2 linked regions of the Niabella yanshanensis genome follow. The protein of the gene in region 2 interacts with the protein of the main gene of each other region in a pairwise test. Links are inferred from orthologs where the notes say so. Each region holds a gene or a part of one and is shown on either strand. Other genes may lie near its edges.

What was found. Proteins that work in one complex are often made in the same cells at the same time.
Region 1: the proteins of U0035_RS12820 (region 2) and U0035_RS18175 interact in binary tests that used the Escherichia coli proteins (3 or more experiments, as listed by UniProt). The link is inferred for Niabella yanshanensis from one-to-one orthologs.

What each region holds. Positions count from the first base shown.
Region 1 is NZ_CP139960.1:4,357,900-4,365,387, forward strand. What follows is about bases 2,190-5,144. They hold U0035_RS18175 (methionine aminotransferase), read left to right. Parts: upstream 2,190-3,070; coding sequence 3,071-4,219; downstream 4,220-5,144. Other genes in these bases: ilvA (threonine ammonia-lyase IlvA), read right to left, coding at 2,190-2,944; U0035_RS18180 (ATP-binding cassette domain-containing protein), read right to left, coding at 4,633-5,144. In the rest of the region: U0035_RS18160 (SUMF1/EgtB/PvdO family nonheme iron enzyme), read right to left, coding at 123-959; U0035_RS18165 (hypothetical protein), read right to left, coding at 943-1,680; more of ilvA, read right to left, coding at 1,691-2,189; more of U0035_RS18180, read right to left, coding at 5,145-6,060; ilvC (ketol-acid reductoisomerase), read right to left, coding at 6,162-7,488. UniProt on the Escherichia coli protein: Shows aminotransferase activity with methionine and histidine as substrates, and to a lesser extent also with phenylalanine.
Region 2 is NZ_CP139960.1:3,074,001-3,081,558, forward strand. Bases 2,231-5,146 are described here. They hold U0035_RS12820 (cytochrome c oxidase subunit I), read right to left. Parts: upstream 4,638-5,146; coding sequence 2,823-4,637; downstream 2,231-2,822. Other genes in these bases: cyoE (heme o synthase), read right to left, coding at 2,231-2,752; U0035_RS12825 (cytochrome c oxidase subunit II), read right to left, coding at 4,679-5,146. Also shown: U0035_RS12800 (cytochrome C oxidase subunit IV family protein), read right to left, coding at 1-288; U0035_RS12805 (cytochrome c oxidase subunit 3), read right to left, coding at 348-1,232; U0035_RS12810 (cytochrome c oxidase subunit 3), read right to left, coding at 1,248-1,823; more of cyoE, read right to left, coding at 1,847-2,230; more of U0035_RS12825, read right to left, coding at 5,147-5,770; U0035_RS12830 (quinol:cytochrome C oxidoreductase), read right to left, coding at 5,916-7,175; U0035_RS12835 (c-type cytochrome), read right to left, coding at 7,207-7,558. UniProt on the Escherichia coli protein: Cytochrome bo(3) ubiquinol oxidase is the terminal enzyme in the aerobic respiratory chain of E.coli that predominates when cells are grown at high aeration.

The sequences.
Region 1 (7,488 bases), 1.3 Mb from region 2 along the record:
TTAACAAGGTGCAGGTGCTTTATTAAGCAGTTTTTTATGAGTATTTTATGTATTGCCTCATATTTTAATTTTTCTGCGAAAGGCATGGTTAAAAGCAAAAACGGCGTTTGAAAAAGAGATTTTCAGCGTATACTTTTTACCACCCTGAAACCCTGGTTACTGAAGGATGCATGTGGATTTACAGAACCGATATCTTTGGTATTGAAAAAGCTGCAGGCGTTGGCGCTGCACCACCAGGAGCCGCCGCGGGCATGGGCTACTTTTCTACCATTGTCGCGTGGCAGGGAGCCCGAGCAAAATTCAAACACATTGCCCAGCACATCATAAAGCCCCAGCGGGTTGGGTTTGAAGCTAGCCACGGGAGCTGTATAAAGAAATCCATCAGTATGATCGGGTTGCAGGTGATCGTAGCCATGCCAGATATTGGCGTAGCGCCGGATATTGGTTTTGGTTACTTTTCTGAAATATTTGGAAGGAGTGCCGGCTGTTGCCGCAATTTCCCATTCTTCCAATGTAGGCAGTCTTACACCAGCCCATTTGCAATAGGCCAGGGCGTCGTTAAAGCTAATGCAGGTTACCGGGTGATCCATTTTCTTTTCAATACCTCCCCGCATTATTCCATTTGGATAACGCCAATAGGCTGTACTGTCGGTGAGCCACCTGAATTCTTTCAGGCCCGGCTCAAAAACGAGTGCATTTTTATACCGCTCTGCTTCAGTGATGTAACCGGTGGCCTGTACGAATTTTTCAAATGCACTGTTGGTTAGCTCATGGGCCGCTATATAAAAAGAGTTGATACTTATTTTCCTTAACGGATTTTGCGTGTGATTTTTTTGACCTACCTGGTAAGTGCCACCGGGTACGCAAACGAACAGGCTATCCTGGCTGAATAGCGTTGGCGAATAACTGATTGAGTTTATCAGCGTTAATAGAATATACCGTTTAATTGGTTGGAGCATCCGGCTTCTTTGAATGGAAGTAGGCCTGCGCCCGCTGTAGGGTCAACGCTTCGTTCGCCTTATTAAACGTCATGGATGATTCATAGTTATCTGCTACCCCATATAAATTTTTGTAGGATTGTGATTTAACGAAATCAGCATAGTTGCCTTTTTTCATCAACAACATCAGTGTCGTTAAAACGTCTTTGTCCTTTTTATTTTTTTTGTAATAGGAGATCAGGAAAGGGATCATTTCCCAGGCGTTGATCTCTACAAGCGCGTCTTTGTAATTCACACCCATTCGTTTACTTCGGGTAACAGATTCTTTGATGATAGCCATGACCGAGTCCCGGTTTTTTTCAAGGAATTCCAGTTGCCGGTTGCTCCAGGTTTCCTCATTCATCCAGGATATCAGGTAGCCGAATATTTTTTGATCTTCCTTAGCCTGGGGAACAAAGATGGCGCAGTTTTGAGCGTACATTTCGGGATGTATCATCGCGTAGGTAAACTTCTCCCGGAGAGACAGTGCATCGTAGTCTTTTGTGGAGAGCGGGCTGATGCCCATATCAGAATTATCCTCGTCTGATTGAGGTTTGATTTTGCTGATCAGCGCTTTTATTTTTGGAAGACCATAGGGGGGTACTGATGGCTGGGCACGGAACTCCCGATAGGCGTCCATCTGCGAATAGGCGGGTGTATTAACAGCCAGAAAAGCAATTGTCAATAACAAAATATATCTCATAATATCTTATTTAAACCAGGTAAGCAAATAGCGCGTTGTCCTTATTCAGCTCTTTATACTGAACATTATACTGGTTCATTCTTTCCATCAGGCTATAGTAATCAATTTTTGCTTTTAGCTCAATACCTACCAATGCAGGCCCGCTTTCCTTATTGGTTTTTTGCATGTATTCGAAGCGGGTGATATCGTCATCAGGCCCCAATACATTGCTTACAAAATTCTTTAATGCGCCTGGGCGTTGCGCAAAATCGATCAGGAAATAATGTTTTAGTCCTTCATACTGAAGGCTGCGTTCTTTGATCTCCTGCATGCGGTCGATATCATTATTGCTTCCACTGACAATGCAAACTACATTTTTGCCTTTAATGCTATCTTTCATCAGGCCAAGCGCAGCAATGGATAAAGCTCCTGCAGGTTCTACGACGATTGCGTCTTTATTGTACAGCTCCAGTATGGTGGTGCATATTTTTCCTTCCGGTACCAGAACAACTTTATCCAATACTTCTTTACACATGCTAAAAGTCAGGTCGCCTACTTTTTTAACGGCAGCGCCGTCCACGAACCTGTCGATACTGCCAAGTTCTACCGGATGCCCCGCACTTAGCGCTTCCGTCATGGAAGGCGCTCCCTCCGGTTCGGTGCCTATTATTTGCGTTGAAGGGCTGGCCAGCCGTACGAAGTTTCCAACACCCGCGCATAAACCGCCTCCGCCAATGGGGAGTATTACATAATCGATATGATCTAATTGTTCGCTGATCTCCAGTGCTACCGTAGCCTGTCCTTCGATTACTTTCATATCATCAAACGGGTGAACGAAGGTCATGTTGTTTTGTGCGGTAAATCTCTTGGCAGCATTAGCGCAATCGTCATAGGTGTCGCCGGTTAAAATAACTTCGATATTGGTTTCGCCAAACATTTTTGTTTGGGTTATTTTTTGTTTGGGTGTAATGGAAGGCATAAAAATAGTGCCTTTAATATTCAATGCTTTGCAGCTGTAGGCAAAACCCTGTGCATGGTTGCCCGCACTGGCGCATACAACGCCTCCTTCCAGTTCTTCCGGGGAGAGGCTCCTCATCATGTTATAAGCACCCCGTAATTTATAAGAGCGTACTACCTGGAGGTCCTCCCTTTTTAAATAGATATTCGCTCCAAACTGTTTGCTTAATGTTGCGTTTAACTGCAAAGGGGTTTTCGATACCACTTGCTTTAACCTGCTTGCAGCTTCCTGCACTGATTCAACGGATAGGGTACTATGAAATGACATGTTGATTGATTCTGAATCTTCAAATTTACAAGGATTTTTCGGGCTATTATCAACAGGGCGCCGATCTCTTTTTGACGGGAACTATTTCTTTATTAAGTTAGCAAGATCGATATACAACTTTTGTTCATGAGCTTACGCAATAAACACACTGCATCTCCTGTAAATATATTTACCGTGATGACCAACCTGGCCAGGCAGGAAAATGCCTATAACCTGTCGCAGGGATTACCGGACTACCCGATAGCTTCTGAGTTAAGTGAGTTATTGCGGGAGGCCGTTACGGAGGGCTTTAATCAATATGCGCCCATGCAGGGACTGGTTCCGTTAAGAGAAAATATATCCTGCACTTTGAATGACCGGTATAACACCGGTTTTTGTTCACCGGATACAGTTACCATAACACCCGGCGCTACCTACGGTATTTACACAGCGTTTGCCGCGATTATTGAAAAAGGTGATGAAGTTATTTATCTCGAACCAGCTTTTGATTGTTATCTGCCGGCTATTGAGATTAATGGAGGTGTTCCCGTGAGCGTTACCCTTGAAAGTCACAATAATTTTGCTATCGACTGGGAAAAGATACAAAATGCGATCAGTGCTAAAACAAAAGCTGTTCTCATTAACACACCGCATAATCCTACGGGTTATGTATGGAGTCAAAATGACTGGGACCAGCTGGCCGCTATTATAGATGGAAGAGATATTTATGTAGTATCGGATGAAGTGTACGACAGTATTGTGTTTGACGGGCAGCGGCATATCCCCGGATTTTTACAGCCTTTATTCAACGACAAGATTATTTCGATCTATTCCTTTGGAAAGGCTTTCCATATCACCGGGTGGAAAGTAGGCTATTGTGTTGCGTCGAAAGCCATTACAGAGGCGTTCCGCTCTATACATCAGTATCTTACTTTCAGTGTTAATACGCCTGCTCAATATGCGCTGGCGAAATACCTGGAGCTATATGATGCCGGGGAAGCGGGGCGTACTTTGCAAGTCAAAAGAAATCTTTTAATTGATGGATTAAAACCTTCACCATTAAGACCGCTGGCGACCAGTGCGGGTACTTATTTTCAGCTATATGACTATTCTGCTATAAGTGATTTAAATGATGTTGAGTTTGCCCAATGGCTGACCACAGAGCATAAAGTAGCGACGATACCTTTGAGCGCTTTCTATAAAACGCTGCAGAAAGACCGGATCGTGAGGTTTTGCTTTGCCAAAAAAGATGAGGTGATAGAAACAGCCACGTCCATCCTGCGGCATATTCGTTAAAGCTCAATGGTTGTAGTATTGATACTTTTCTTTATGAATTAGTATTATATTTAAGCAGCTAATTACTTCAATATGAGAAATACGATGCTAATTTGCCTGCTTTGTATCATCTTAATTTGCTGTTCTAAGAAAGAAGAAATAAACAACGATGACATGCCCCCGGGATATTCCGGCATGGTTACAAGTGAAGATCGCTGCTATACAGAAAGAAGAACATAGTCAATTATATGTTGTAAGCGAGTACCGGATCAGCGGAGAACATTTTATAACATTACAAAACCCGTTAACTCATGCATGCCTTGTGAATTATATGATGTAAAAGGAATACGGTCCAATATTGCGTTGAACGAACAAACAGAAGTGAAACCGGTAAGGGTAATATGGCCCGTTACGCCTTAGAAAGGAACAGGTTTTTAAATTCCGGGAACTTTTTTACCGTTTTTTAAAACCAGTTTATGAGTAATTGATGAGGGTAGTTGTGTTTCAAAATGACCTACATAAATAATAGTTACACCATTTTTACTGATCTCATCTACCAGTTTATTAAAGTACTGTGTTTGTTGTTGATCCAGGCCCTGGCAGGGTTCATCCAAGACCAATAGTTGCGGATTTTTGATAATGGTGCGGCCCAGTAATGCCAGTCTTTGTTTGCCCAATGGCTGGGTACTTAATAGTTCGTTTTTAACATCCTGCAGATCCAGGAACTGAAGTAGCTCCTCTAACTGTTGCTTTTGGGTATAGCGCAGTTGCCTGTACAAACCATTACTGTCAAAGAAACCGGAGGCTAAACTTTGCAGGACAGTAGCATTGGCATCAAAATACCAGTGCATTTCGGGAGATATCATCCCGATCCGTCTTTTGATATCCCATATGCTTTCACCGCCACCACGTTGCACACCAAAGAGTTTAATATCGTTAGCATAGGCCTGTGGATGGTCTCCTGTAATTAAACTGAGGAGTGTAGATTTACCGGAACCATTGTGGCCTTGCAATAACCAGCGTTCACCGGCATTCACCTCCCAGTCAACACCAGATAATACTTCTTTCTGATCGTACCTCACACGGATGTTTTTCATAGAAATAATGTTGTGCGAAGTATATTGAGGACGCTGCAGCAGAAAGGAAGGGAGGGGCTTCAGCTCCTTTTCATGTAAATTCAGTGGCGTATTGCTATTTATAAGTGTTCCATCCTTCATAAAGATGGCGCGGTTAATGCTATCAGGCAGTTCTGTATCATTGCTGATAAGGGTTAATGTACCTCCTTTTTCAACATAATTATTGAGTACCTGGTTAAGGTGCGCACGCGCTTTAACATCAAGCCCGGTATAGGGCTGATCGATGATTAATAGCTGCGGACTTAGCCATAAGGCTTTGATCAATTGCAATTTTTTATGCTCGCCGCTGGAGATTTCAAAGAGCTGTTCGTCCAGCACTTTTGCGTAACTAAACGTAGTGATCAGTTCGTTTAATGCAGCAATATCTAATGAGTGTTCCTTTCCATATAATTCCAGCTCACGGGCAATAGTAACCGTATCTCTTTTCTGCTGGTGATTGTAGCGTTGCTGGTAATAAAAGTTTCTGTCGCCTTCAAGATTTGTAAACCGGTACCAGCTTTCCACGAAATGCACGGCGGGTTTGAGCGCTGAGGCCGGTGAGAGGTGAATGTTTAGTTCTCCTGTATATTTTACCAGCCCTGCAATGACCTTCCCCAGCGTGGTTTTGCCGCTTCCGCTTTCACCTCTAATTACATAATTTTCCCCGGGTTGTATGGAAAGGGAAATATTGTGTAAGACGTTTTTTGCCTCGTACCGGGCGGAAAGGTTTTTTATATCTACAATCATACAGTTAAGAATAAAATGATCTGATCAAAAAAGACCCGACAGGTGTAAGCCTGTCAGGTCTGCATAAGGTTAAAATGATATTTACTAGTTCAATAACAGGATTAAGCGGTTTTAATGGCTTTCATCGCCGTCATTGCTTTACGCAATACAGTACCTACTTGTTCTACTTCGTGAGAACGGATGGCTTCGTTTATTTCAACCAGCTCATGGTTATCAACAGATCCGTCTTTGCCTTCGTTGAAATTTTTACCTACCAAATCGGTATCTACTGTTTTCATGAAATCGGCCAGTAATGGCTTACAAGCCTGATCGAATAAATAACAACCGTACTCTGCAGTGTCAGAAATGACGCGGTTCATTTCAAACAGTTTTTTACGTGCGATGGTATTGGCGATCAAAGGCGTTTCATGCAATGATTCGTAGTAAGCAGATTCCGGCTTAATGCCCGCTTCAACCATTGTTTCAAAAGCTAATTCTACACCGGCTTTGATAAAAGCAACCATCAGTGTGTAGTTGTCGAAATATTCCTGTTCGCTGATTTTTATATCACCGGCAGGCGTTTTTTCAAAGGCAGTTTCGCCAGTTTCTGCTCTCCATTTCAACAGGTTGGCATCGCCATTGGCCCAGTCTTCCATCATAACACGGCTAAACTCGCCGCTCATAATATCGTCCTGGTGCTTTTGGAATAAAGGACGCATGATGGTTTTTAATTCTTCCGCAACTTTGAATGCCTTAATTTTAGCAGGATTGCTTAAACGGTCCATCATACCTGTAACACCGCCATGCTTTAAAGCTTCAGTAGTAACTTCTACACCATATTGAACCAGTTTGGAAGCATAACCAGGGTCGATTCCTTTCTCCACCATTTTGTCGAAAGAAAGGATAGAGCCGGTTTGCAGTAAACCACAAAGAATGGTTTGCTCGCCCATTAAGTCTGATTTTACTTCAGCAACAAAAGAGGATCTTAAAACGCCTGCACGATGTCCGCCTGTACCTACGCAATAAGCTTTTGCCCAATCCAAACCTTTTCCTTCCGGGTCGTTCTCTGGGTGTACTGCTATCAGGGTAGGAACACCGAAGCCACGCAGGTATTCTGCTCTTACTTCGCTACCCGGACTTTTAGGAGCCACCATGATAACGGTTAAGTCTTTACGGATCTGCATGCCTTCTTCAACAATATTGAAACCATGCGAGTATGATAAAGTAGCGCCTTGTTTCATCAGCGGCATTACTGCGTTAATAACGCTTGTGTGTTGCTTATCGGGAGTTAAGTTTATTACCAGGTCAGCAGTTGGAATTAATTCTTCGTAAGTACCTACTTTGAAGTTATTGTCGGTCGCATTTTTCCAGCTGGCTCTTTTTTCTTCGATTGCTTCTTTACGTAACGCGTAGGAAACATCCAAACCGCTATCTCTCAGGTTTAATCCC
Region 2 (7,558 bases):
ACCCAGGTGCATAAACACCGAAACAATATAATATGCTTTCGCCAGGGTTAAGATACAAACGATTCCTTTCAATAATAATATAAAGAAATAAGGTGGCTCCCCTTTATGCAGGAAATAAATCAGAAAGCCAATAGCCAGCTCAATGATCGTAATAACAGACAATATCATTGTTGTCTTCCACACCTTCTTTTTAAACGTTGCATCGTCAGAATGATGATGAGACACGGTTACCTCGGGATAAGCCGCTGAAGGAGAAATATCTTTTGTAGGATCGTAATGATTACTCATAACTTATTTTATTCTAAAACTCTTAATACTCTTAATACTATAAACTACTGTCTAAACCCTTATATCAGATAGAAACACAGGAACACGAATACCCAAACCAGGTCTACAAAGTGCCAGTACAAACCAGCCTTCTCGATCATCAGGTAATGCCCTTTGTTTTCAAACACGTTTCCTCTGGTCATTAACAACATTACAATATTAATTATCACACCACTAAATACGTGGAAACCGTGGAAACCAGTAATGCCATAAAAGAAACCACCGAATGCTACAGGACCTTTTTCACGGATATGAACCGCGTCACTGTTACTGATCAATTGTACCAGCTGATCTTTAGGCGTGGTCAATAATTCTGCATGGGATGCCGGGGATAAATGATGCTCACCTACCAAAGTGGCTAAAGTTTCAATAGAAGAATTTTGTAACGCTGCCGTAACTTCAGGGCCATGCACCAGGTTTCCCCATGGATTGTGACGGGTAGTCTGGCTGATCAATTCAATTTTACCATCAACTAATGTAGCGTGCTCGGCAGTCAACAGGTGATGCCACTCTAAAGCCTGGCAACCTAAAAACGCCAAACCACCTACAATGGTCCACAACAACCACTTTTGTACATCAGCTTTGTTGCGGTTATGTCCCGCGTGCACCGCTAACACCATGGTAACGGAGCTGATAATCAGGATAAAGGTCATGATACTTACGAACACCAATGGCAGGTTGGCATGGCCGGCACCTGGCAGGGCGTTAAATACCACATTCGGATCGGGCCAGAAGTTCTGGCTAAACCGGGTGGTACCATAAGAAATAAGGAACGCGCCGAACGTAAAGGCATCGCTCATTAAAAAATACCACATCATCACTTTTCCGTACTCGATATTAAAAGGGCTTTTTCCCCCGCTCCACCATTTGGTACGATGTGTGTTTACTGTTGCTTCGTGTGCCATTCCTTAGAAAAAATTTTATCCAACAATTATAAAAAATATTAATAAATACAACCACAAAAGGTCTACAAAGTGCCAGTACATGCCCATTACTTCTGCAGGAACAGCACTATACAATTTGGTTTTTCCTATTAAAGACCTTACCACCATCACAATCAATGCTACAACCCCTCCCAATACGTGCAAACCGTGTAAACCTGCAATCGCATAAAAGAACTGGCCGGCACCCGATGATCCTTTAAACCGGATATTCTGATCCCATAGTTCACCAAATCCAATAACCTGGCAAACTACAAAAGCCAGCCCCAAAATTACGGTCACTCCCATCAGGGACCGATAACGCTGCATTTCCCTGGCTTTAAATGCTTTAATCGCCATTTGCATGGTTACGCTACTGGCCAGGATAACAACCGTAGAAATCCAAAAAATATTGGGTAGTTCAATCGTTCTCCAACCAGTAAGATTGCTTTTTACAATGAAAGCACTTGTAAGACCCGCAAACATCATAATGATACTTGCTATGGCTACCCATAAAGTAAATTTATGAGGATGCACTCGCTTATGTTGCTCGTTGCTCACTATATCCACATTCATTTTTTTAATACAATTTATATATACTAAACCTTTGCCAATAATAAGGCCAGTAACACCACCGGTAAATACATATAGCTTCCAAACATTACGTTTCTGGCGCTCTTCACATCCATCTTGCTATACAAAGTCACGCATCTCATAATCATAAAAAGATTGGCAATAATAATCAGCGCCAATGCTATTATTCCTTTCACACCTGCCGTGCTGCTGATACCTGTAAAGAAAGGAGCCACTGTGATGGGTACCAATAACAGGGAATAAACCAATGTTTGCAACGCTGTAAACTTGGTAGGTCCTTTATCACTGGGTAGTAATTTAAACCCAGCCTCACTGTAATCTTTGTGGGCAACCCAGGCAATAGCCCAGAAATGAGGAAACTGCCACAAAAACTGGATACCAAACATCACCGCGCCACCAACCCAATCTATATCCTGGCCCGGTACAAACCCGGCTACCCATCCTATTAGGCAGGGAAGCGCCCCCGGCACGGCACCAACCAATACTGCAATGGAATTTACCTTTTTTAAAGGCGTATAAACAAAGGCGTATAAAAACAAACTGAATGCCGCCAATGCTGCCGCCGTCCAGTTAAAATAATAACCTAAGATAAATACTCCTAAAGCTCCGGTCAGTACAGCAAATCCCCAACCCTGTTCGGGCGTTATACGTCCGCTGGCAATGGGTCTTTTAGCCGTACGTTTCATTAACGCGTCGGTATCCCTCTCAACCACCATATTGATGGTGTTGGCACTACCCGTAACCAACATCCCACCTGCAAAGAGCAAAACGATCCGCCACCAGTCTATCAACACACCGGGTACGAGCAGGTAACTGATTACACTGCTAAATACCACCATTATACTTAAAGAGGGCTTTACAAGCTGTATATAATCTTTAAAGCCGGCTCCTTCCTGTTTCAAATTGTTCATGGTTCATTGTTAATGGCCATTAGGCTAAAGTCCATCGACCATTGACTATTGACCATTGACTAGCTCTATTCTAATGCGAACTCTCTTTTTCTCCTATAGGCTCAGTCTGAGGAATGAAATCTCTTCCATCTTTACCGTAGTCATACGCCCAACGGTGAACTTCAGGAATCTCACCATCCCAGTTACCGTGCCCCGGACGGATAGGTGTAGTCCACTCTAATGTAGTTGCACCCCATGGATTCAGAGATCTTACTCTTCTTCCTTTATAGATAGAATAAAAATAGTTGAATACGAACATCAGCTGAACGGCGAATACTAAAACGGTAACAACAGTGATCATCGCATCCAAACCGTGAAACTGACTAAAGCTAACCCAGCTGCTTTTATCCAGATACCTTCTTGGCATACCGGCAAAACCCTGGTAGTGCATAGGCCAGAAGATCAGGTAGGCGCCTATCAGCGTTACCCAGAAGTGAATATAACCTAAAGTATTGTTCATGTAGCGGCCAAACATCTTTGGAAACCAGTGATAAATACCACAGAACATACCAAAGAATGCAGACACACCCATTACAATGTGGAAGTGGGCAATTACAAACATGGTATCATGCAAGTGAATATCGATGGTAGAGTTACCCAGGAAAATACCGGTTAAACCACCTGAAATAAACAAGCTAACAAAACCAATTGCGAAAAGCATCGCAGGTGTAAACCTGATATTACCGCGCCACAAAGTAGTTAACCAGTTAAATACTTTGATAGCTGAAGGAACAGCAATTAAAAGCGTCAGTAATACGAATACCGACCCCAGGAAAGGATTCAGACCCGTGACGAACATGTGGTGCGCCCATACGAGGAAGGCCAGTACGCAAATTGCAAACATAGAGAACACCATCGCCATATAACCAAAGATAGGTTTGCGGGCATTTACTGACATTACCTCCGATACGATACCCATGGTAGGCAAGATGATGATATATACCTCGGGGTGTCCTAAGAACCAGAATAAGTGCTGGAACAGAATGGCACTACCACCTTCGTTAGCCAAAGCTTGTCCGGCAATATAAATATCGCTGAGGTAGAAGCTGGTACCCAGGTGACGATCAAAGATCAATAATACCACACCCGATAATAATACAGGGAATGACAGTACGCCCAGAACAGCAGTAAACAGAAGCGCCCATATTGTTAGAGGCACCCTTGTCATACTCATACCTTTGGTGCGCATGTTCAATATAGTTGCGATATAGTTCAAACCACCCAAAAGCTGGGAGATAATAAACAATGCCATACCAATAATCCAGTAGTCCATACCGGCTTTAGAACCTTCTGAAGCCTGGCCTAGTGCGCTCAACGGAGGATAGATTGTCCAGCCACCTGAAGCAGGTCCTGTTTGAATGAACAAAGAAGCGAGCATTACAATACTACCACCGAAGAAGAACCAGTAAGACAGCATGTTCATCATTGGAGATGCCATATCTCTTGCACCTACCTGCAATGGAATCAGCAGGTTGGCAAAGGTTCCACTCAAACCAGCCGTTAATACGAAGAATACGAGTACGGTACCATGCATCGTAGTTAACGCATAATAAAACTCAGGTCTTAATCTTCCACCCTCAGCCCACTTTCCAAAAAAAGTTTCCAGGATAGGGAAGCTTTCTTCAGGAAAACCTAATTGTAACCTGAACAATACCGAAAACAAACCACCGATGATCGCCCAAACAATACCTGTAATAAGGAACTGTTTAGCAATCATTTTATGATCCATGCTAAAAATATACTTTGAAATAAAAGTCTCTTTGTGATGCGCATGCACATGATGATGATCATCTGCATGGTGACCGTGGCTTGCTGTTTCCTGGTGGGTATGTAAAATATCGCTCATAAAAAATTTCGTCTTTAATATCGATCTAAAGGTATATCAAATTATTTTGTAGTCGCTGAATCTGGTTTTGCAGCTGCGGCGGTACTATCTGCCGGTTTCGCTGCGGAAGAATCTTTGGGAGCAGCAGCTGGAGCGGCAGGAGCTTCTTTTTCTACCACTGCAGTCTGGTATTGTGCTTTCTGGCTTGCCATCCACTGATCGTATTCTTCCTGGGTTTCTACAATAATTTCTCCACGCATACCTGTATGTCCGGCACCACACATCTGGTCGCAGGCAATTTCAAATACAAAATTTTCCTGGCCTGTTTCTTTGATCATCTCTTTGGTGGTTTTAATGGGAGTAAACCACAAGGTAGTAGGCGTTCCTGGTACCGCATCCATCTTCAGGCGGAAATGTGGCAAACCTACGCTGTGAATCACATCCTTAGCGCCAATTACCAATCTTACAGGCTTGTTTACTACCAGGTGTAAAGGACCACCCGACACAATATCATCGTGGGTAGCTGCGTCATCCCAGATCAAACCTAAAGAGTTGTCATTGCTCTCGTCAATAAATTTATAGTTCTTTTTACCTAAAACACCATCTTTACCGGGGTAACGGAACTCCCATTTAAACTGGCTGCCGGTAATTTCTACTGTAGCTGCATTTTCAGGAGCGGCACCGGTAATCTGGAACCAATACACTAAACCAAATGAGATTAATACTGTTAAAACAATAGCAGGAACCACCGTCCAGATCATCTCCAACTTATTGTTATGCGGGAAATAGTATGCTTTCTGATTTTCTCTCTCCTGGTATTTAAAAGAATACCAGAACAATAATACCTGCGTTAATACAAATACAATACCTGTAGCAATAAGGGTGTATTTCAACATCCTGTCTACCTTGATACCGTGGTCAGAAGCAGAGCTGTCAAACCCTAAGGTTTTATCAGCCAGGGTATGATGCGCCCAATACACACCAAAAAGACCCACGATCAGAAACACTAACAACAAAAATGCATTGATCCTGTTAGACTGCTTTCTGGTTCTCTCCTCCCCTTGTACTATTGATACAAATTCAGTCGCCCTTGCAATCTGAAAGGTGATAATGAATCCCAATAATAAAATCGTTATTAGTAAAAAAGTATGCATACGATGTATTGTTCTGTTATGTTATATCTTATTTTTTGTGATCAGCTTTAGTGCTTCTTTCAACCTGGTTGCGTCTCCGAAAGAGTCCTTAGGACGCACTACTGATGAATATATCTCAACTATTCTTTTAACCGCTCTACGTTTATTAAGTATGGTGAATAACACTCTCTTTCGCAAAAGGGTGATTTTTTACTGTCAACGGATATTTACTCAATGTACGTGCCACCAGCAACATAATCAATCCTACAAAGAACATGGCAATACCCATATCGAAAATAATAGACGGAACCTTATCGGGCGATACTGCCGGGAATACCATTTGGTAAAAATCCAGCCAGTGGCCAAAGATGATAATGATTGCCACAAATGTTACAATAGTATAGTTACGCTTGGAGTCGCGGCTCATGAAAATAAGTATCGGAGCAACAAAGTTGATAATCAGCATAAACCAGAAGATACCGGAATAAGGACTTTGTCTGGCGCTGTTACCAATCCTGTTTACAAAATAAATAGTTTCCTCAGGCTGGTTACTATACCAGATCAACATGAACTGTGAAAACCACAGGTAAGTCCAGAAGATAGAAAACGCGAACATAAACTTACCCAAGTCGTGTAAATGCTCTTGGTTTACGGCGGGCAATAAGCCGTTATTTTTAAGAAATACTACATAAAGAGCGATCAGGGCGATACCGGCAACAAAAGTGCTTGCAAAAGTATACCAGCTATACATGGTACTGAACCAATGCGCATCGATGCTCATTAACCATAACCATGGTAAGGATGACATAATAGTTAAGGCAAATACAACTAAGTATAAAGCGGCCATCACGGTATTGTCCCAGATGAATTTCTTTTTTGATTCTACTGTTGCGGGTGGGTTAGTATCTAAACTGCGGGAACGTTGTCTCATTTTCCAACCCAGGAAAGACCAGAACACAATGGTTAAAACAGTTACTGTCACATAAAAACCCTTGTTCAGGAATCCCTTTTTAAAGTTCAGGATCTTGTCGTGCTTCACATGCTCTGTATCCGTCCAGTGATAAATGGTATGGTTATCACCAAAAACAATAGATAGCAAAATAATGCCGGCGATAACACCAATTACAGGTACTGCTGAAGAAACAGCTTCTGTAACCCTTGAAAAGCCAATTTGCCATCCACCCCATGCTAATGTAGTGGCGCACATAAAGAACATGGCAGCATTCACCACCAGCAAAAAGTAAACGCTATTCTGTAACAGGCTTGCCCAGAAGCGAGCGTGGCTTCTGTGTACTTCTTCCTCACTGCCGGTTGCGCCATGCGTTGAAATATACAGCGCAATAGTCGCTACCAAACCTACGGCCATTAACACATAAGCGATAGTGTTATACTTTTTTGTAGGTAAAAATTTTTCTACTGTTGACATTCCTGATCTTTATTAAATAAGTTCAAATAAATTATTTCTTTGCCGTTGCTGTGCTATCTACAGGTGCAGCTGCAGCAGGGGCCGCTGCCGGCGCCGCTTTCTTCTGCTTCGATTTGATATAGGCTACCACTTCCCAGCGCTCCTTAGGCGTAAGCTGAGACGCATAGCTACCCATTTGCCCCTTGCCATAAGTAATAGAGTAAAACATAGTACCGGGTGCCATTGCCTCGTAAACCGCATCGCCTACTAAAGTGGCTGGCTTTGCAGAGTAAGGACCTTCGCCTCCTTTGAAAAGAGGACCATTACCATCCAATGCAGCACCATGACAAATACCGCAATTTACCAGATACAATCTTTCCGCTTCTTTCAGGTTTACGGTAGCG